DNA from 3 places in the Actinoplanes sp. NPDC023714 genome. Region 3 is predicted to be linked to each of the others. Evidence: riboswitches for the same ligand, from Rfam matches in the RefSeq annotation. Region 3 holds a riboswitch; each other region holds the start of a gene.
What was found. A riboswitch is a leader RNA that binds a small molecule or an ion and turns the genes downstream of it on or off. The one in region 3 is predicted to bind cyclic di-AMP.
Positions count from the first base shown of each region.

Region 1 (6,708 bases), on a different contig from region 3:
ACATGAACATCCGCCGTGTGCAGAAATCCGATCGTGGGCATCGGCCCAGTCTCGCAGCAATCAGTCGTACGCCACTGTGGCCTCGGGAACTCCCCGCGCCCGCGCCACCTCCGCAGCCTCCTTCTCGGCCTCCTTGCGCCGGGACGCGGACAACCCGTCGAACAGGCTCACCGTCAGGTCGACCCGTTTCCGCCCGGCCATCCGCGCCCGCCAGACCCCGGCGATCTCCCCGTCGACGAGCAGAACGCCCGGATTGCCCAGGACCCGCCACACCTCCTTCTGCGCGGCCCGGTCCGGAACCAGCAGGTCACGATCGCGCGCCTGTAACAACGGGTCCATGCCAGGCAGCCAGCGCACACCCTTGACCGGCTCGGCTGTCTCGAGCGCCGCCATCTCCGACTCGGGCAGCCAAGCCTTCCGGCCGTCGACCCGGACCTCCACGAGATCACCGGACGGCCACACCTTGCGGATCTCAGCCGCGGAACCACCCAGATACTTGGCCACCTCGCCCGGCCCGGCCGGCCCGAGGAACCGCAGGTAGTTCGCGATGATCCCCTCGATGCCCGCGTTCACGGCAGGCACCGGCGGAGCATCCTCGATCGGGCCGAGCTGCGCATCCTTGCCCCGCGACAGAACCTGCACACCACCGGCGAGACCCGCTTGCTGCCAGACATGGCCCGCGATATGTCGCGCTTTGCAAGACCTGCATTCGTACGTCAATTCGACGGGCACCCGCCTACTAACCTCGGTGCTGGCCGCGCCCCTGGCGATCGGACCGGTGACCACCTCACGCAACGCCTCGGCCGTAGCCGTGAACGCCCGAATCCCGAGCGCAACACCATCCGGAATCTGCCCACTCTTGATCCGCGAACGGGCATCCTCCTCGCTGAGCGGCCACAGCTGCCCACTCAGCGCCAGCAGATCCTCACGTCGATGTAGATGCGGCGCCCCGCGTGCGGCCCACACCGCGATCAAACGCTCGTCGGCCGGCTCCGCACTGGTCCGAGCGGTGAGCGCCACCTCAGCGGAGTCAGGCATGTACTGCTGAACACCGAGATCCAGCACCCCCAAATCGGCAGGCTGGACATCGACGCGCCGGTCCAGTCCAAGCGCCCTCACCCGGAAAGCCATAACCCGTGCACGATCCACACTGACCATGCGCCCTCTCCATTCACCGACCGTCGGAGCGCTGCCTGCCTTTTCTCAGGTGCGACGACCGTACCGCCGGGCTGCGACATTTCTCAGCCGTTCCTGCCGCGTCCCGGAGCGCCCGTCGACGTATTCCCACGTGTCCAGCGTGGTGGGCCCATAGGGTCCTTCCTGGTGGATCGGCGGTTCACCGGTCAACCAGTACCCGCATCGCCGCGCCACCGCCGTGCTCGCCACGTTCGCCGGGTCGATCCGCAACAGCAGCCGGCGAAGCCGCAGCGTGTGGCACGCATAGCCGGACAGCATCGACAGCGCTCCGGACGCGAGCCCGCGCCGCCGAAAGGGCCGGCCGATCAGGTACCCGAGCTCCGCCTCCCGCAACTCCGGGTTCACGGCGAAGAGCAGCACCTCTCCGACCGGTCGTCCACCATCCGTCGTGATCGCGAGCTGAATCCGGCTGCCGTTGGCGCGTCCCTGCTGGGCCCGCTTCAGGTAGGCGCGACCCGCATCGGCGTCGAATGGTGACGGCATCGGCGTCCACCGCGCGATCTCCGGTTCATCCAGCAGGCCGACGAGATCGTCCAGGTCGTCCGGACGCCACTCGCGCAGGACGATGCCGGTTCCCGTCAGCCTCAGCGGATAGGGCAACGGGTCGGCGGTCACCTTCCGAATCCTGCCCACAAAGGCCCGGTCGGTGCTAGTCGCGATCGATATCCAGTCGGCATGTCGATACCGCTCTTGACCAGCGCTCAATAACGATATGCCCTCCTTTGTCAGATCTTCATCCGTACGCCGCCAGCACCCTGGCACCGCGCTCACATCGTTCCGGCGTGCCCGGCCATGGGTGCGCCCTCCGGCGTCGTACTGCTTCGGCATGATCAGCTCATGAGGCACGCACCCGGACACTGGGCCGTCTACAACGCGAACCAATCCACTCGCCCAGTACGCGAACTGTGCCGCCAAGCCATGGCCCTGACCGACTCGGTTCCGAGCGCCAGCCCACGGAAGCGAGTCGCTGTCGATCTCGGCTGTGGCGCCGGCCGGGAGACCGCTGCCCTGCTCACGGACGGCTGGCGGGTATTCGCCCACGACAGCGAGCCCGGAACCGAACTTCGTCTCCTCCGCACCCTCGGAGGCAGGCACCCCGCGCTCACCGTGCGCGTGTGCGCCTTCGAGGACCTGTCAGAACTGCCGGCCGCCGACCTGATCTACGCCGGATACTCCTTGCCCTACCAAACGCGTACCTCCTTCGATCGCCTGTGGACCCTCGTGCGCGCCGCCCTGCGACCCGGCGCCCGCCTGGCCGTGAACCTCTTCGGCGAACGCGACTCGTGGTCCGGCGATCCCACCATGACCTTCCTGTCAGAGGGCGATCTGCGAGCCCTGCTGACCGGACTCGAGGTCGAACACTGGCACGAGGAAGACGCCCCCGGTCCCGCCTTCAGCGGCCCCAAGCACTGGCACGTGTTCGACGTGATAGCCCGCAATCCGCTGTGAACTTTTGATCCGTCGCTGTCTCAGCGACCGCAACTCCTGCTTTGCGGCAATCCGGCTCCGTGCTCAGAGCTTTCGTGCCGTGATCTCCATGCCGGCGGTCCGGAGCCGGTCCACCAGCGCGTCGCCGATGCCTGTGGCCGGGGTCAGCACCCCGCCCTCAGACTTCGGCAGCTTCTCTCTGTCCAGCGCCAGGGCGAGCGCGGCCTCGCCGAGCATCACCGCTGTCGCCGCGTAGCCCGGGTCGCCCTTCGCCCGGAATCGTGCCGTGTATCGCGTACCGGTCGTCGTCGTGGTGAAGACGTCCATCGTGAAGTGCCCGGACTTCTGTCTCTGCTCGCTCGGCCCGGTGCCGGGTTTCGGGAGGACCCGGTCCAGGACGTAGCGGACCGGCGGCACCGCCAGGCCGACAAACAGCCCGCCGAGCGCGACCTTCGTGCCGATCGCCAGCACGGGGGAGAGCGGCGAGGTGCCGACGCTCATCGCCTCGCGGTACCGGAACCGCCGGCCGTACGCCCAGCCGCGCAACGCATTGCTGCGCCGCACCACGCGCGTGTTGTATGACGCCATCACGAACGGCGCCAGGTGTCCGCGCAGCGAGGGATCCACTTCGGAGGCGGGCATGGTGACCATGTCCTCCTGCCGGCCGAGATCGGGTTCGGCCTGCCGATCCGGGCTCAGCGAGTAGGGGCTGGCCCCGATCCGCCGAAGTCCGCGGTCCTTGCTCATCACGTCAACCTGGTACCGCATCGAGTCGATCGTGCCGCCGCTCACCCCGCCACGCAGGCTGGTCACCACCAACGTCGTGTCGGTCAGCTCGCCCGCCTCGTCGGCCTGTACCTGCGAATGCAGCACGTGGACGCCGATGTCGGAGGGAATCGAGTCGAATCCGCAGGAGTGCACGATCCGCGCACCCGTACTGCGGGCGAGCTCGTGGTTCTCGTCGATGCTGTCCCGGGCGAACAGCACCTCGCCGGTCAGGTCGACATAGTCCGTCCCGGCTTTGGCGCAGGAATGGGCGAGAACCCGGCCGTACTTCGCATATGGCCCGGCTGTCGTGATGACCACCCGCGTCGAAGCGGCCATCGTGTCGAGCGCAGCAGCGTCGGTGGCGTCGGCGACCACGAGTGGCCAGTCGACCTTCAGCCGCTGACGGACTGCTTCCAGTTTCTCCGGCGACCGTCCGGCCAGGGCGATCCGTGTGCCCGCCGGCGCGAATCCGGCGAGGTGCCGTGCGACGAGGACACCGACAAAACCCGTGGCGCCATAGACGATCACGTCGAACTCGCGCGCTTGATCGGTCATGGCTGCCGATTGTGCACCCTCGGTGGAGAGTGCGCAGCACATAGCGAACCTCCTGGTAGGCGGGTTGGCGAAAATCTGACGAGTTATCCATACAAGCTCGGATCAAAGGGCTAATTTGGGTTAACAGCAGCACCGGACCGGTTCCAGGCGTAGCGCGCCATCGGTTCGTTGACATTCAGTCGGCAGCCCGCCAGGAGCGGGCACCGTGGCCGGAACGCCGAATCCTGCCGCCGACCACGGATCACAACTCAAGGCATGGAGCGGGGGACCCAAGAGTTCCTCGGCGCTGACGCGTCTTGGGGTGAAGCCGCCCAATGCGGCCGGGCCACTCTGCCCGAACCCGACAGCTGACCTCGCAGGCGTGGAGGACAACTGAAATGGTGCAAATCCGAAAGCAGGTCAACCTGGCGTTCGGTCTAGCCGTCGCTGGTCTCGTCGGTTCGGTGGGCCTGCTGGGCGCCGCCGCGCCTGCGCAGGCCGTGCCGGCCGACGTGAACTGGGACGCCGTCGCCCACTGCGAGTCCGGGGGCAACTGGCGCATCAACACGGGAAACGGGTATTACGGCGGCCTCCAGTTCAGCCGCAGCACGTGGCGTGCCTACGGCGGTACGCGTTACGCCCGGACCGCGAATCAGGCCACGAAGGTCGAGCAGATCCGTGTGGCCGAGCGTGTGTTGCGTGGACAGGGAATCGGCGCTTGGCCGCACTGCGGCAAGCGAGCGAACGTCAAGGTGAGCCGCAAAGCGGTTCGTAAGTCTCCGGCCCGTGCGGCGCGCTCCACCGCTGCTCGCACGGTTCGCACCGCAGCCGGCCGTAGCGCAGCTCTGGAGAGCGCTTCGGTCAACTCGCGGTCGGCCACGCGCACCTATGTCATCCGCAGGGGCGACACTCTCGCGCGCATCGCCGACCGGCACGACATCGCCGGTGGGTGGCGTGCTCTTTACCGCGCCAACGACGACGTCCTCCGTAACCCTCACCGCGTCTACGTCGGTCAGCGGATCAGGCTTTAGGAGCGGGCGAAGGAGACTCCGGGCGTCCCGCTCGGGGCGCCCGGACGGTCGGTCACTCGGGTCGCCGGAACTCCGGCTGGTCGAGCACGCGCAACCAGGTACCGTCGGGCTGTCGTCGTGCGACCTGAGCCCGCGCGCCCGAACCGTCGCTCGGCGGCGTGGACGTGAGAGCCAGGTCGCCACTGATCAGCGTCGGAAGCGGCGGCTCGGGCTCGAACTCGGGCATGTGGGGCAGCAACTCGGCCCATAGTTTGCGGATCGCCTCGCGGCCACGCGTCTGGCCGCCCGGCGGGTATGCCATCACTGCATCCTCCTCATATAAGAGAGCCAGGCCGTCGGCGTCCTTCGCGTTTGCACGCTCGACGAACAGCCTGGTCAGGTCTTCGGGTCGGTGCGCTTGCTCGGTCATGGCTTCAGCGTTCCGCAGGGCACGCCACAAGTCCAACGCATAGTTCTTCTGGCAATCAGTAGAATGACTCATGGACTTGCGTCAGCTCGAGTACTTCGTGGCGGTCGCCGAGACGGCCAACTTCACCCGCGCCGCGGAGCGGGTGCACATCACCCAGTCGGGCGTGAGCGCACAGATAAAGGCGTTGGAGCACGAGCTCGGCGCCCAGCTCTTCGACCGTTCGGGCCGCGTCGCGCGCCTCACCGACGCGGGTGAGGCGGCACTGCGGCACGCCCGCGCGGCACTCGACGCCGCAGCCGATCTGCGCGATGCGATCGATGACGTGTACGGGCTGGTCAGAGGGCGCCTCCGGATCGGCATGGTGATCGGATGCGAGGTGGCGCCCTTTTTCGATGCTTTCGCAGCCTTCCATCGCGAACATCCCGACATCGACGTCGAACTGGTGGAGGCGAATTCCGGCGAACTCGTGGCCGGCGTTCGTTCCGGCGACCTAGATTTGGCGCTGGCCGGGCTGGCAGGTGAGCCTCCCGAGCACCTCGCGAGCCACGTGATAGTCAGCGAACGGCTCGTCGCGCTCGTCCCGCCGGACAGCGCGCTCCTCGGCCAGGAGATAGCGGGCCGGGCACGCCTCCCGGTGACCGCGCTGCCCTCGTACCCGATCATTTCGCTGCCGGTGGGAACCGGCATCCGTGACGTGCTCGATCAAGCCCGCGCCGCGCTGGGTGTTGATCTTTCCGTCGCTCTCGCGGCCACCTCGCCGGACACCGTCGCCGGCCTGGCTCGCCGCGGGCTCGGCGTGGCGGTCCTCAGCGAGTCGATGGCCGCCGCCTATCCCGACCTGACCGCGATTCCGATCGACGGCATCGAGATACCCGCGCTGCTGGCATTGGTCTGGCAGGACCGCAGCAGCCCGGCCCTGGCAGCGTTTCTGCGCCATTGCCGGGCCGTCTTTTGACAAAACCATAGAGAGGTACGCCGAAGAACAGTCCCCTCCCGGATGGGCCGGGAGGGCGGCAGAGGAAAGTGGTGCCCCCGGTAGGAATCGAACCTACGACACACGGTTTAGGAAACCGATGCTCTATCCCCTGAGCTACGAGGGCGCGAAGCGTCATGTTACCCGACCTTCCCGCCGCCATGAGCGAGCACCGCTGGCGTCGTCAGGGCATCTCGACGTCGAAACGGTACCGTTCTATGATCATGCTCCCTGCGCGGTGATCAACCCGCCGGGTCCGGGGGAGGATTCACATGACACTTTCTGCCTGGCTGGCCCGTGCCGGCGTCACCCTGCTCGCGACGGTGTCCGCCGGTCTGATCGCGGCGCCCGCCCAAGCGGCCTCCGCC
Region 1 covers NZ_JBFAAR010000008.1:33,708-40,415, forward strand. The annotation lists gene AB0G10_RS30085 (hypothetical protein) at 1-41, opposite strand, end outside; gene AB0G10_RS30090 (crosslink repair DNA glycosylase YcaQ family protein) at 61-1,158, opposite strand; gene AB0G10_RS30095 (GNAT family N-acetyltransferase) at 1,204-1,812, opposite strand; gene AB0G10_RS30100 (class I SAM-dependent methyltransferase) at 2,116-2,646, shown strand; gene AB0G10_RS30105 (saccharopine dehydrogenase NADP-binding domain-containing protein) at 2,710-3,948, opposite strand; cyclic di-AMP (ydaO/yuaA leader) riboswitch at 4,154-4,325, shown strand; gene AB0G10_RS30110 (transglycosylase family protein) at 4,326-4,958, shown strand; gene AB0G10_RS30115 (nuclear transport factor 2 family protein) at 5,011-5,367, opposite strand; gene AB0G10_RS30120 (LysR family transcriptional regulator) at 5,438-6,322, shown strand; tRNA gene AB0G10_RS30125 (tRNA-Arg) at 6,392-6,467, opposite strand; gene AB0G10_RS30130 (calcium-binding protein) at 6,613-6,708, shown strand, end outside.
Region 1: linked by a shared signal. The riboswitch ahead of AB0G10_RS30110 (transglycosylase family protein) and the one ahead of AB0G10_RS37075 (hypothetical protein) in region 3 are both predicted to bind cyclic di-AMP.

Region 2 (6,708 bases), on a different contig from region 3:
CGGTGACCTTCTGCCAGGATGTCGCGTTCTCCGGCCGGGCCGTGACGATCACCCGGGACGGCGCGGAGCGGGCCGGCGTGCAGCCGCCGGTGCCGAACGTGACCGGCACGTCGACGCGCAGGCCGCCGACCGGGAGCAGCGCGTCGGTGTCGGCCGCGGTCTCGCCCTCGAAGGACGGCAGGACCGGCTCGACCCGGGCCACCCGGATCGGCGTGGGCCCCTCGTTGTGCAGGGCGATCGCGAGCTGGCGGTTCACCTCGTGGACGCGCCACTGCTCGGCCGTGGCGCTGATCGCGAGCGGCGGATCCGGACTCTCCGGGGCTGCATCGCAAGCGGCGAGAAGAGCGGCGAGAAGAGCGGCGGGAAGAGCGGCGAGCAGCGCGGCGGGCAGCAGATCGACGACGGCCACCGCCCGAGACAAGACCCGCATCATCGGGACTGTAGCCGGGTTCCGTCCTCGGCGGGGACTGCCCGTCCCAGGCGGCGGACCGCCGGGATGAGCAGCAGGGTCGCGCTGCCCAGCACGCCGACCACGACCGAGACGCCGAGGACGCGTTCGGCGCCGACCGCGCCCGCCACCGGGCCGGCCAGGGCCTGGCCGATCGGGAGGCTGCCGGTGGAGCCGAGCACCTCGTAGGAGGTCATCCGGTTGAGCAGCTCGGGCGGGGTCTGGGTCTGCACGCTGGTCTGCCACTGGATCGACCAGAACGCCCAGACCAGGCCGTTCGCCCCGGCCGCGGCCAGCAGGAGCGGCAGCTCGGCGTGCAGGGCGATGGCCAGCGGCAGCAGCACGAAGGCGAACATCGCCACGGCGCCGGTCGCGAGCGGGCGACGGGGTGGGAACCGTAGCGCGAGCAGGCCACCCACGATCGTGCCCGCTCCGATCGCCGACTGCATCCACCCGTACGATGAAGGCCCTTGATTTTGACTCACCAGCACCGCACCGAGCGGGATCAGTGGTCCGAAGAGGAAGATCCCGTAGGCGATCCAGACCAGGATCACGCTCCAGATCCAGGTGCGGGCCCGGAACTCGCGCCAGCCCTCGGTGAGGTCCTTGATCGTCGAGCTCGCGGGGCGGCTGACCCTGCCGACGCGCAGGCCGGCCAGGCAGAGCGCGCTGATCGCGAACGTGGCGGCGTCGACCGCGTAGACGAGCCCGGCGCCGAAGAAGCCGAACAGGATGCCGGCCGCGGCGGGACCGAGCAGCTCGGCGACGGCGTTCGCCATCCGGATCGTGGCGTTGGCGCGGTTGGGATCGTCGGTGACCTGCGGGACGATGCCGTTGACGCCGGGCTGGAACATCGCGGCGGCCGTGCCGCTCACCGCCGAGCAGGTGATCAGCAGCCAGAGCGGCGGGGTGCCGGTGAAGAACGCGACGGCCGTGACCGCCTGGGCGACCAGCCTGATCAGGTCGGCCGCGAGCATGAGCGGGCGGGCGCCGATCCGGTCCGCGAACACGCCGCCGAAGAGGATGAACCCGAGGAACGGCACCATCCACGCCGCCAGGACCACGCCGACGCCGGTCGCGCCGTAGATCCCGCCGACCGCGAGTGCGGCGGCCACGGTCAGCATCGCGTCGCCGAAGGCCGAGACCGAGCGGGCGATGAAGTACCGGGTGAAGGTGGCGGTCCAGAGCATGAGCCCACTCTATTAAAAAGACAATTAACTGTACGGGGTGGCAGCCGCGCAAAGCGACGGACCTCCTCATTCGGAAATGCCTGCCATTCCAGGTCACAAACAAGATCAAATAGGGCGAATACTGAGAAGAACGTCACTATCCCGGCCCTCAGGCTTGGAATTCCGTCGATGGGCGTGGTTACCGTCGTGGCCGTCCCGCGATGGCGGGCACCGCGGGCGGTCCGCCGAATCCTGCCGCCGCCCGGGGAATCTATTCGCAGGGCAGGAGCGGGGGACCCAATCAGTACGGCGCCGGAAAGTGACGGCGCCTCGGGGTGAAGCCGCGAAGACGACGGCCGGGCGCCTCTGTCCGAACCCGACAGCTCACCTCGCAGGCGTGGAGGATCATCCATGTCTCGGATCGGTAGACGAACGCGCCTCGCCCTCGGTCTGGTGACCGCGGGCATCACCGGAGCCGGTGTGCTTCTCGCGCCGGCGAGCCCGGCCCAGGCGGCCCGGCAGGTGAACTGGGACGTCCTGGCGAAATGCGAGTCGGGCGGCCGGTGGCACATCAACACCGGGAACGGGTACTACGGTGGCTTGCAGTTCAGCCGCAGCACGTGGAAGGCGAACGGGGGCGGCAAGTACGCCCCGACCGCCGACCGGGCCACGAAGGCCGAGCAGATCAAGGTCGCGACGAAGCTCTACAAGAAACGCGGGCTCAAGCCGTGGCCGGTCTGCGGCAAGAAGCCGGGCGTCTACAAGAAGGCCGGCACCGGCAAGAAGGTCAAGGCCGTCAAGGGTACGTATGTCGTGAAGTCCGGCGACACCCTCGCGAAGATCGCCAAGAAGTACAAGATCAAGGGTGGCTGGAAGACGCTGTACCGGTTGAACAAGGATCGGCTCGACAGCCCGAGCGTGATCTACGTGGGTCAGCGCCTGCGCCTGAAGTGACCGCCCGGACCTGCGCCGGCATCGGGTGCGGGCGCAGGTCCAGCGCGGCTGGGTACCCTGACGGATCATGACCCTCGCCCACGCCGTCCTGCTGTTCCTGGGCGGGGTCGGCGGGGGTCTCGCCGGGTCGATGGGCGGGCTCGCGTCGGTCGTCAGCTATCCGGCCCTGCTGGCCGTCGGCATCCCGCCGGTGGCCGCGAACGTCACCAACACGGTCGCGCTGCTCTCCACGGCGTTCGGCGCCGCCGCCGGTTCCCGCCCGGAACTGCGCGGCCAGGCCCGCCGGATCGCCCGGCACGGCGTCACCGGCGTGGCCGGCGGCACGGCCGGGGCGGTGCTGCTGATGAGCACCCCGTCGTCGGCGTTCGAGCGGGTCGTACCCGGGCTGATCGCGCTCGGCGGGCTCATGCTGCTGTTCCGCGAGCCGCTGCGGGCCTGGTACGTGCGTCCCGGCCGGCGCCCGCCCCTCGCCGTCGCGGTGCTGCTGATCGCGGTCTACGGCGGCTACTTCGGCGCGGGCGCCGGCGTCATGATGCTGGCCGCGCTGTCGGTGGCGGCCGCCGAGCCGCTCGCCGTCACGAACGCGGTCAAGACCGTCGTCCTCGGCTTCTCCAACGTGGCGGCCGCGCTGCTCTACGCCCTCATCGCGCCGGTGCACTGGACGGCCGCCGCGCTGCTCGCGGCCGGATGCCTGCTCGGCAGCTGGATCGGGCCCGCCCTGGTGCGGCGCACGCCGGAGCGGCCGCTGCGGGTGGCGATCGGGCTGGCGGCGCTGGCGCTCGCCACGTTCCTCTGGCACGAGGCGGGGGCGTCGCCCGCGTCGTCGTGAAAGCTAGGATCCTAGGACGCCGCATCCTAGATTCCTAGGATGCTCTAGAGGCGGTGCGCGGGCATCGTAGGGTCGCGGCATGCGTGAAGTGATCGTCGCCCCGATGGCCGGCGGGCCGTCCACCGTCGCGCTGGTCGCCGGCGCCGCCCGGGCCGGGGCGCTGGGGTTCCTGGCGGCCGGCTACAAGACGCCCGACGCCGTCGCGGCGGAGCTCCGGCAGGTCGACGCGATCCCGCACGGGCTCAACATCTTCGTGCCGATGCCGGCGCCCGCGGATCCGGCGCCGCTGGCGGCATACCGGCTTTCACTGCGGGGAGAAGCCGATCGGTACGGGGTGGACCTGCCCCCGCTGCGGACGGAGGACGACGACCACTTCGCGGCCAAGGTGGAGCTCGCCGCCCGATTCCGGGTTCCGGTCGTGAGCTTCACGTTCGGCGTACCCGATCCGGGGATTGTGGAGAGGCTGCACGACGCCGGCTCGACCGTGCTGATCACGGTGACCAGCGCGGCCGAGGCGCGGGCGGCCCTCGCCGTCGAGCCGGACGGGCTGATCGCGCAGGCCGGTGCGGCGGGCGGGCACGCGTCCACGACCGACCCCGCCGGATATGCCGGGACGAGCACCGCCCTGGAGGCCCTCGCCGCGGTCCGGGCGGTGACCGAGGGGCTCCCGGTGATCGCGGCGGGCGGGGTCGGCACCGCCGGCGACGTGCACGGGCTGCTCGAGGCGGGCGCCGCGGCGGTGCAGTGCGGGACCGCGTTCCTGCTCGCCGACGAGGCCGGGACCCGGCCGGCGCAGCGGGCCGCGATGCTCTCCGGCGAGTTCACCGAGACCGTGGTGACCAGGGCGTTCACCGGGCAGCCGGCGCGCGGGCTGCGCAACCGGTTCATCGACGAGCACGACGCGGCGGCGCCGATCGGCTATCCGGCCGTGCATCACCTGACCGCGCCGATCCGGGCCGCGGCCGCCGCGAAGGGCGATCCGGGCGCGCTGAACCTGTGGGCCGGCACCGGGTTCCGGCACGCGAGGCCCGGGCCGGTGGCCGACCTGATCGCACGCCTGAGCGCGTGAAGCCCCGGGCCGGCGGCCGAGGTGATCGCACGCCTGAGCGGGTGAAGCCCGGGCCTGTCGGCTCGGCGGGACCGCCGGGACGGGTCTACTTTCGGTAGCCATGACGGCTACCGGGACGGTTCTTGGCTACGCGATGAAGGGGCTGCACCGGCTGCCCCGCACCCTCCGCCGGGCGGTCCTGCTCCGGGCCGCCGGCGGCGACCTGCCGGCGGTGCCCGACTACGTGCGGATGCTGGAGATCGCCGGGGACCTGCCGGAGACCGGGCCGACCGACGCCGAGTTGTTCGACCGGTTCCCGCAGCTCGCCGCCGTGACGGTCACCGAGCAGCCGGCCGGGGTGCCGGCGATGCTCTACCGGGGTCCGGGCACGCCGGCGGCCGGGCTGGTGTGGGTGCACGGCGGCGCGTTCGTGAGCGGCTCGCTGCGGATGGCCGAGGCGCACTTCACGGCGCTGGCCCTGGCCGCCCGCGGGATCGCGGTGCTGACCGTCGGCTACCGCAAGGCGCTGCGCGGGGTGCGCTACCCGGCCGGGTCGGACGACGTGCTCACCGGGTGGCTGTGGGCCGTCATGAACGCGGACCGGTTCGGGGTGCCGGCCGAGCGGCTGCACCTCGGCGGGGCGAGCGCCGGCGCGAGCCTCGCGGCCGGGGTGGCGAAGCGGCTGCGCGACGGCGCGGGGCAGCCGCCCGCCTCGCTGGCGCTGATCTATCCGTCCGTGCACGCGGCGCTGCCGCCGTGGGAGCCGGCCGAGCTCGCGGCGATCCGGGGCAGGAGGGCCGTGTTCTTCTCGCCCGAGTGGGTGGCGGCGATGAGCCGGCACTACTGCGACGACCTGGGCGACCCCTACGCGTTCCCGGCGAACGGCGAGGTGGCCGGCCTGCCGCGGACGCTGATCGTCAACTGTGAGCACGACACCCTGCGCAGCTCGGGGGAGGCCTTCGCGGACCGGCTGCGCGCCGCCGGGGTGCCGGTGACCGTGCACCTCGCGCCGAACGCCGTGCACGGCTGCCTCGGCGAGCCGTTCACGGTCGCGGCCACCGAGGTGATCGATGTGATGCAGGTGAATATCATCTCGCCGTGACGATGTTCCTGCGGTACCTGATCCACGCTCTGTTCCACGGTCCCGTCCCCGACCCGCCGGAGTTCACCGAGGATCTGCCGCCGCGCGACCCGGGCGAGCGGGAGGCGCGGCACCGGGCGGTCCGCGGCGACTGGCCGGCCGCCGCGAAGCTGATGGCCGACGCCGGCGCCGACGGGGAGCTGCGGGGCCGGCGCGCCGACCTGCTCGCCGCCGCCGCGGCGACCGACGGCGCGTGGCTGCAGCGCTGGCTGGAGGCGTCGCCGGACGACCCGGACGCCGCGCAGATCCAGGCCGCGACGCTGCAGCTCCGGGCCGCCCGGGCGCGCGGCTCGGCCTCGGCCGCGGAGACGACGCCGGAGCAGTTCCGCGCGTTCCACCTGCAGTCCGGGCTGGCCGGCCGGGCGGCCGACCGGGCGATCGCCCTGGCCGCGCCGGGTGACCCGCTGCCGTGGGTGCGCAAGCTGCGGACCATGTTCGGCGACCAGGAGGCCCGGGCCGGCTTCGAGGAGGTCTACGCCGAGGGCCGCCGCCGCGCCCCGCACCACTTCGGGCTGCACCTGACCGCGCTGAGCCTGCGCTGCCAGAAGTGGTTCGGCTCGCACGAGCGGATGTTCGCGATCGCCCGGGAGGCGGCCGCAGCCGCGCCGGCCGGGTCGGACACCGTGCTGCTGCCGCTGTTCGCGCACTACGAGTACGTGCTGCGCGAGTACACCTGGAACGCCGCGCCGGGTAAGGGGCTGCGGGCCTGCCGCGCCTACTTCCGCCGGCCGGAGGTGCGCCGGGAGATGGACGGCTGGGTGGCGAAGTGGCGCACCGGCGTGCCCGCGGGCGAGCGGAGCCGGGAGTGCCTGCACTGGGTAGCGCTGCACCTGGTGCTGGCCGGCCGGCGCGCCGAGGCCAAGGAGATCGTCGACGAGCTCGGGCCGGTCGTGGACCCGTCGGTGGCGTGGGGCTACGTGTACGGCGGGAGCGAGTACGGCTACATGCGGGCCTGGCTCTGGGTGAACCGGCTGGGCCGTTGACGGGTGGGGTCGACCAGGATCTTGGGGCCGTCGCCGGCGCCGGGCGGGCGGCGGCCGGCCAGCACGCCGGCCACCTCGTCGAGGCCGACGACCGCGGCGACCAGCGGTTCCGGGTCGACGAGTCTCCGCGCGTACG
Region 2 covers NZ_JBFAAR010000010.1:257,898-264,605, reverse strand. The annotation lists gene AB0G10_RS34905 (hypothetical protein) at 1-430, opposite strand, end outside; gene AB0G10_RS34900 (MFS transporter) at 430-1,638, opposite strand; cyclic di-AMP (ydaO/yuaA leader) riboswitch at 1,851-2,030, shown strand; gene AB0G10_RS34895 (transglycosylase family protein) at 2,029-2,571, shown strand; gene AB0G10_RS34890 (sulfite exporter TauE/SafE family protein) at 2,639-3,400, shown strand; gene AB0G10_RS34885 (nitronate monooxygenase) at 3,480-4,469, shown strand; gene AB0G10_RS34880 (alpha/beta hydrolase fold domain-containing protein) at 4,570-5,550, shown strand; gene AB0G10_RS34875 (hypothetical protein) at 5,547-6,572, shown strand; gene AB0G10_RS34870 (alcohol dehydrogenase catalytic domain-containing protein) at 6,530-6,708, opposite strand, start outside.
Region 2: linked by a shared signal. The riboswitch ahead of AB0G10_RS34895 (transglycosylase family protein) and the one ahead of AB0G10_RS37075 (hypothetical protein) in region 3 are both predicted to bind cyclic di-AMP.

Region 3 (6,708 bases):
AGGTCACCCAGGTCCGTCCGGTGACCATGGCGATCCCGCCGGCCGGCCACGTCGGCCCGGCGCCGGCCCAGCCGCACGGCCGGGCGCCGGTGCGCCGCGCCACGCACTGACCGCGGCACAGCGAAATGCCCCCGTCCTGATCGGACGGGGGCATTCTCGTCTCTGGCCGCGAGGAGCTTTCAGAGCATCGACACGTGTACGTGGTCGGTGTGGTCGCTGACGCCGTGGTAGGCCTTCCAGCCCGAGGCCGGGAACCAGATCTTCTTGTACCAGATGACGTAGTAGATGCCGAGCTTGTCGGCGTTCCGCACCAGGAACGCCATGAGGTCGTTGCCGTACTTCATCATCTTGTCGTTGTGCGCCGAGGAGAATCCGCTCTTCTGCAGCGACCAGTCACAGGCCCGGCCCTTGGGGTGCTCGAACGGCCCGCCGTCGCGGTGGCAGCCGACGAACATGTCGAAGCCGGCCTTCTTCACCTCTTTGTACATGTGCAGAGTGCGCTTGGTGACGCAGCCGTTCGTGGTCGGGTCGTTCTCGGTGCAGCCCTCCGCCGAGAAACCGCCACTGGAGTTGCGCGGAGCAGCGGCGGCGACCGGAGATTTGGCGACCACGAAACCTTCGGTGAGCGCGTCGCCACCGACCAGTTTCAGGGCTTTCTCCGCCGCGTCCTTCTGCTTCTTCATCAGCGCGGTGTTCTGCTTCTGCGCCTTGACCTCGGCGTCGAGCTTGGCCTTCTTCTCGGTGACCGTCGCGATAGCGTCGTTGAGCTCGCCGAGCTTCTCGTCGTGCAACTTGTTGATCTCTTCGAGGGAGATCGCCTTCTTCAGGAAGTCGTTCGACGAGCTGGCGCCGAGCAGGAAGCCGACGGCGCTCAGGTTGCCGGTGACGTACTGCTCGCGGGCGATCGAGTTGACCTCGGGGATCAGCTCGTCGCGCCGCTTCTCCGCCGCCTTGATCTCGACGTTGAGCTTGGCCTGCGCCTTGGTGGACTTCGTCACGGCCGCCTTGGCGGTCACGTAACGGCGGTTCGAGGCCTCGATCACATCGGAGAGCAAGGCGTCGTCATCGTCCTCCTTGGCGGTCGAGGACGAGCCGCTCGGCTCCGCGGACGCCGGGGTCACCGGCACCAGGAGCAGGGCCGTGGCGGCCACGAGCGGCGCCAGGGCAAGGGTCAGCCACCGGCGGGGACGTGCGGTCATCAACAGTTCCTTCCTTGTCACCGCCGACCGAGTTAGCTGACGGGTTCGGGACGGAAGAGATCCCTACCGCCCGAAGGCGGATTCACCCCACTGACCTGGTTCCCCGGCTCGTCTTCCGACGATTGGGCGGCGGCCTGCCGGCTCCTCGGGGGCGGTGCCGTCCTGGCAGGACCGGCGCCGAGTTTACCTGAGGAATGGCGTTGCTTCAGGACCGCGGAACGGTCAAAACTGTTACCGCACAACGACTTTCCGTAATCATCTCACCTCGCGTGGCCACACCATTGCGCACCGTACGAGAACTGTCGATCTGTCGATTGAGTGGGTATGGTCGGACGCGGTTCCCACCCGGGGACCGCCGCCTAATCGCCCCCTGCGGCGAGCCGGGGAACCACATATTCCTCGGGGTGAATCCGCAACCGCGGTAGGGATTTCCTTCGTCCCGAACCCGTCAGCTAACTCGGTCGGCGGCCGACGGAAGGAATTTACCTGTGCAGCGAAAGACTGCGCGGCGGATGGCGGCTGTCATGGGGCTGCTGCTCGCCGTGTGCGGGCTGGCGGTCGTGGCGTCCCCGGCGAGCGCGGCCCCCGGCGACAACGGTGACGACGGCGAGGGCGGCTCGAAGTCTCTCGTCGAGCAGCTCGAGGACGCCTCCCGCGGTTACGTCGAGGCGAAGGCGAAGCTGAAGACGTCCAAGCAGAAGCAGACCGAGCTGACCGCGACCCTGAAGAAGCTGGACGAGCAGGTCGGCCCGCAGCAGGCGGCGCTCGACGAGATCGCCGCCCAGGCCTACACCTCGGGCCGGCTCGGCGGGATGTCCGCTCTGGTCAACGCGAGCGACACCGGCAGCTTCATCGACCGGACCATGATCCTGTCGACAGTCGCGGCTGACCAGAACAAGGCGATCGAGGATCTCAAGACGACCCTCGACGCGCAGCGCAAGGCGAAGCTCGCCATCGACGCCACCGTGAAGGACCAGCAGAAGCAGGTCAACGTGATGGCGAAGAAGAAGCTCCAGGCCGAGACGGCGCTGAAGAAGGCGAACCAGGGCGCGGACGCCTCCTCGTCGAGCGACGGCGGCGGCAGCGCCAAGGCCGACCCGGCGCCGAGCGGTTCCGGCTCCGGCTGCTCCGTGAACGACCCGACCAGCGGCGGCTGCATCACCCCGCGCATGTCGCACGCCCTGAAGCAGGCCCAGAGCGACGGCTTCACGCGTTACGTGCACTGCTTCCGCGAGCAGAACAGCGGTGAGCACCCGAAGGGCCGGGCCTGTGACTTCGCGGCCGACAAGAACGGCTTCGGCGGGGACGCGACCGGGGCGAGCAAGACGTACGGCACCAACCTGGCGAACTACTTCATCAACAACGCGGACGCGCTCGACGTGCTCTACGTGATCTGGTACCGCCGGATCTGGCTGCCGAGCAGTGGCTGGAAGTCCTACAGCGGCGCGGGCGGCGACCCATCCAGCGATCACACGAACCACGTGCATCTGTCGGTGCGCTAGAGCAGAAGTGCGCTGAGACGGGAAAGGGCGGGCCTCGCGGCCCGCCCTTTTTTCACTTCCGCATGTACGCCTCGTACTCGCGCATGACCTCGTCGGTCGGGCCGTCCGCGCGGATCAGCCCCGACTCCAGCCAGATGCACCTGTCGCAGGTGTCCCGGATCGACTGCTCGCTGTGGCTGACCAGGAAGACCGTTCCGGCCTCGGCCCGCAGCTCACGCACCCGCTGCTCGCTGCGCCGGCGGAACTTGGCGTCACCGGTCGCCAGCGCCTCGTCGATCAGCAGCACGTCGTGCTTCTTCGCCGCCGCGATCGAGAACTTCAGCCGGGCCGCCATGCCGGAGGAGTACGTCCGCATCGGGTACGACGAGAAGTCGCCGCGCTCGTTGATGCCGGAGAACTCGATGATCTCGTCCTTCTTGGCCTTCACCTCGGCCGGCGACATGCCCATGGCGAGGCAGCCGAGCTCGACGTTGCGCTCGCCGGGCAGTTCGTTCATGAGGGCCGCGTTCACGCCGAGCAGCGAGGGCTGGCCGGCCGCGTAGATCGCGCCCTTGGAGACCGGCAGCAGGCCGGCGACCGCGCGGAGCAGCGTGGACTTGCCCGAGCCGTTGCTGCCGATCAGGCCGATGGCCTCGCCCTTGTACGCCGTGAAGCTCACGCCCTTGACGGCGTGCACCTCCTTGACGTTGGCGGCCTTCGTGTTGGTGACCAGGCGCTTGAAGCTGGCGAGCGGGCTGCCGCTGCCCGGCGAGGCCGAGCTGTGCACCTTGTAGATGATGTGGGCGTTGTCCGCGATGACGGTCGGGACGAGCTCGTTGTCAGCCACGGCCGTAGCCCTTCTCTCCGCGCCAGAAGTAGACGTATCCGCCGATGCCGACGACCGCGCTCCAGGCCAGTGCCTGGATCCACAGCATGGTCGGCGTGCCGGCCAGCGTGACGTTCTCCAGCAGCGCGTGGCGGAACAGCTCGATGAAGATGAGCATCGGGTTCGCCTCGACGAGGGCGAGCTGCCAGCCGTCCAGCTTCTCGGTGAACAGGGTCACCGGGTAGAGCACGGCCGAGCCGTACATCCAGAAGCGCATGATGAACGGGATCAGCTGCTTGATGTCGCGGTTCTTGGAGCCGTACCGCGCCATGAACATGGCCAGGCCGGTGTTGAAGAGCGACTGGAGCGCCAGCAGCGGGAGCAGCAGCAGCCACTCGACCGTGATCGGCTCGCCGGTGATCAGGACGATGCCCATCAGCACCAGCAGGGCCACCATGAAGTTGCGGATCTCGACGAGGGCGGCCGAGAGCGGCAGGCTGGCCCGCGGGAAGTGCAGCGCCCGGATCAGGCCCAGGTTGCCGGTGATCGCGTTGATCCCGGTCTGCACGATCGACTGCGTGAACTGGAACACGAACACGCCGATGCAGAGGTACGCCGGGAAGTTGTCGATGCCCTTGCTGGTCCCGATGATCACACCGAAGATCAGGTAGTAGACCGCGGCGTTGATGATCGGCGTGAGGACCTGCCACACCGTGCCGAGCTTGGTGCTGCCGAGCGAGGACGACATCTTCGCGCTGGCGTGCGACTGGATGAAGTGCCGGTACGAGAGGAGCTGACGCGTGTATTCGGGCAGGCTGGGAAGCCGCCCGGACGCCGTCAGACCGTGCCGGCGAGCGAGCTCCTTGGGCGAGAGCTCGGTGCCGGTCTCGGCGACCGCCGTCTCTGGCATGGGATGGTGCTCCGATCTAGTCGGCCCGGCGGAGGCGGGGGGCTCCGGTGGCTTGCGCGAGGACACAGCTGACAAGCATGACAGGCGTTCACCGTCTCCGTTGGAACGGGTTCGTATCGACGTGGCTGTGACGGTAGCTGACCAAACGGCGGAACGCAACCGTTACGTCGTAGCGCTATAGTGACTCTGTGGCGACAGTTAAGCGCGCACCAGCCGGAGCGGCGGTGCTCCGAGGCGACATCACCGTTGCTATCCGCAACGCGGTGATGAACGAGTTGGCGGAAGTCGGCTACGGCCGATTGTCCATCGAGGCGGTGGCCCGCCGTGCGGGGGTCGGCAAGACCGCGATCTACCGGCGATGGAGCAACAAGCTCGAGATGGTCATGGAGATCGTCTCGGACGTCGCCGAGCGCAAGGTGCCGCTCCCGGACACCGGGAGCTTCGCCGGCGACCTCGAGCTGCTCATGATGATCGTGAGCCGGGCGCTCCAGCACCGGATCGCGTCCCAGATCATCCCCGACCTGATGGCGGAGGCGGCCCGCAACCCGCAGATCGCCGAGACCCTGCAGCGGGCGCTCCGCACGCACCAGCAGGCTCTCGCCGAGAAGCTGGTGGGTCAGGCGGTCACCCGCGGCGAACTTCCCGAGGGCACCGACCCGGGCCTGGCCGTCGACATGATGCTCGGCCCGCTCTACTGGCGCCTGGCGATCGCCCGGGAGCCGATCGGGGACGACTACCTGGAACAGCTCGCGAAGGCCGTCACCGGCGCACTGAAGGCCGCCGCGTAACCAACCGGATCGCAACCGGGGATTGGCTGGTCCGCGCCGCGCCGCGGCCGAAGGAAGGGGTCGACCCGACCGACGTCCGAAAGCCGTGCCGATGACCTCCCCCTGCGAGCCCCGCGTCGACTTCACCGTGCTCGACGCCGCCGCCCTCCTCGCCATCGCCATGGGCGGCGCCTCCGACCTGACCGCGCGCCCGTCCGGCACCGCCCCGAAGGTGGTGACGGGCGCCGCGGTGGTCGGCGCCTGGCGCAGCGCCGACGGCGTGGTCCAGCTGCGCCTGCACACCGACGGCACGTACGCCGGCGAGGTCGCCGGGCGCCGTCAGGCGGCCCGCGGCACCTACGACATCGACGGCGCCGACGTGGTGCTGCACGACGAGTCGGGCATCAACACCCCGGTGCACGTCCACGACGGTGAGCTCGAGATGGCCGGTCACCGCCTGCTACCGATCTGCGCCTAAGAACGCCGGCTCCGCCGTCGATCAGTAGGGGACATCGACCTGGGGGACGGATGCGCAAGATCAAGCTGGCCATGGCTCTGACCGCACTGCCGCTGCTGCTCGGCGGGTGCTCCGCGCTCGGCCTCGGCGGCGACTCGCCGGGCGCCACCGCGACGGCGCCGGTGGAGAGCGAGGACTGGATGCGCCTGGCGGCCGGCGACCCCACCCCGAGCCCGGTGCCGACGCGTGGCAAGGCCGTCGCGACGGCCGACCCGACGGTCTCCGCGCCGGCGCCGGACCCCAGCTGCACGAAGATCTGGCCGCGGACCGAGCCGGTGCTCATCCCGGTCGAGGTGACGCCCGGCGCGGGCTCGCTCAAGGTCGAGTGGCCCACCCAGTACAGCTCGGACTACCGGGTCGCGGCCGTGCCGCAGGAGCTGGTCAGCGGCCCGCAGCCGGAGCCGGTGTGGAAGGCGGTCGCGCCCGGCACCGGTTGCACGGTCAGCACCACGCTCACCGGGCTCACGCCGGGTGCGGCGTACATCGTCTGGCTCGACGCGCCGAACACCGGCTACAACGTCGACGGGTCCCGGCACCTCTACAGCGGCCGTTCCGGGGTCGTCTACCCGGAGTGATCCGGGTTCACCACTCGGCGCCGGCCCGCTCCACGGTCAGCACCTCGAGGCCGGCGGGGCCGAGCCGGTACTTCGTCATGGTGGTGAGCGCCGGGCCGTAGACGTGCACGCTGACCGCCGGCCGGGTGGAGAGGTTCGTCATCCGGTGCACGTGGTGCCCGCCGAACCGGCGGCCCGCGCCCTCGCCGAGCTCGCGCGAGGCGACCCGGGCGCCGCCGGGGCCGTTCGCCACGGTGTCCTCGACGAGGGTGCCCCGGAAGACGTGGAAGGCGCCGGCCGACCCGCCGTGGTCGTGGATCTCGGTGCCCTGCCCGGGCAGCCAGGTGAGCAGCCATACCTCGTAGTCGTCGGCGACCGCGAGCCGGTGGTACCACCGCTCGGCCGGGTCGAAGCGGGGCGCCACCGGCCACCGCTCGGGCGAGGCCGCGTAGTG
Region 3 covers NZ_JBFAAR010000012.1:52,112-58,819, reverse strand. The annotation lists gene AB0G10_RS37080 (glycoside hydrolase family 65 protein) at 1-110, shown strand, start outside; gene AB0G10_RS37075 (hypothetical protein) at 180-1,199, opposite strand; cyclic di-AMP (ydaO/yuaA leader) riboswitch at 1,204-1,338, opposite strand; cyclic di-AMP (ydaO/yuaA leader) riboswitch at 1,546-1,682, shown strand; gene AB0G10_RS37070 (hypothetical protein) at 1,688-2,701, shown strand; gene AB0G10_RS37065 (ABC transporter ATP-binding protein) at 2,754-3,527, opposite strand; gene AB0G10_RS37060 (ABC transporter permease) at 3,520-4,416, opposite strand; gene AB0G10_RS37055 (TetR/AcrR family transcriptional regulator) at 4,605-5,204, shown strand; gene AB0G10_RS37050 (Atu4866 domain-containing protein) at 5,296-5,661, shown strand; gene AB0G10_RS37045 (hypothetical protein) at 5,712-6,275, shown strand; gene AB0G10_RS37040 (cysteine dioxygenase family protein) at 6,283-6,708, opposite strand, start outside.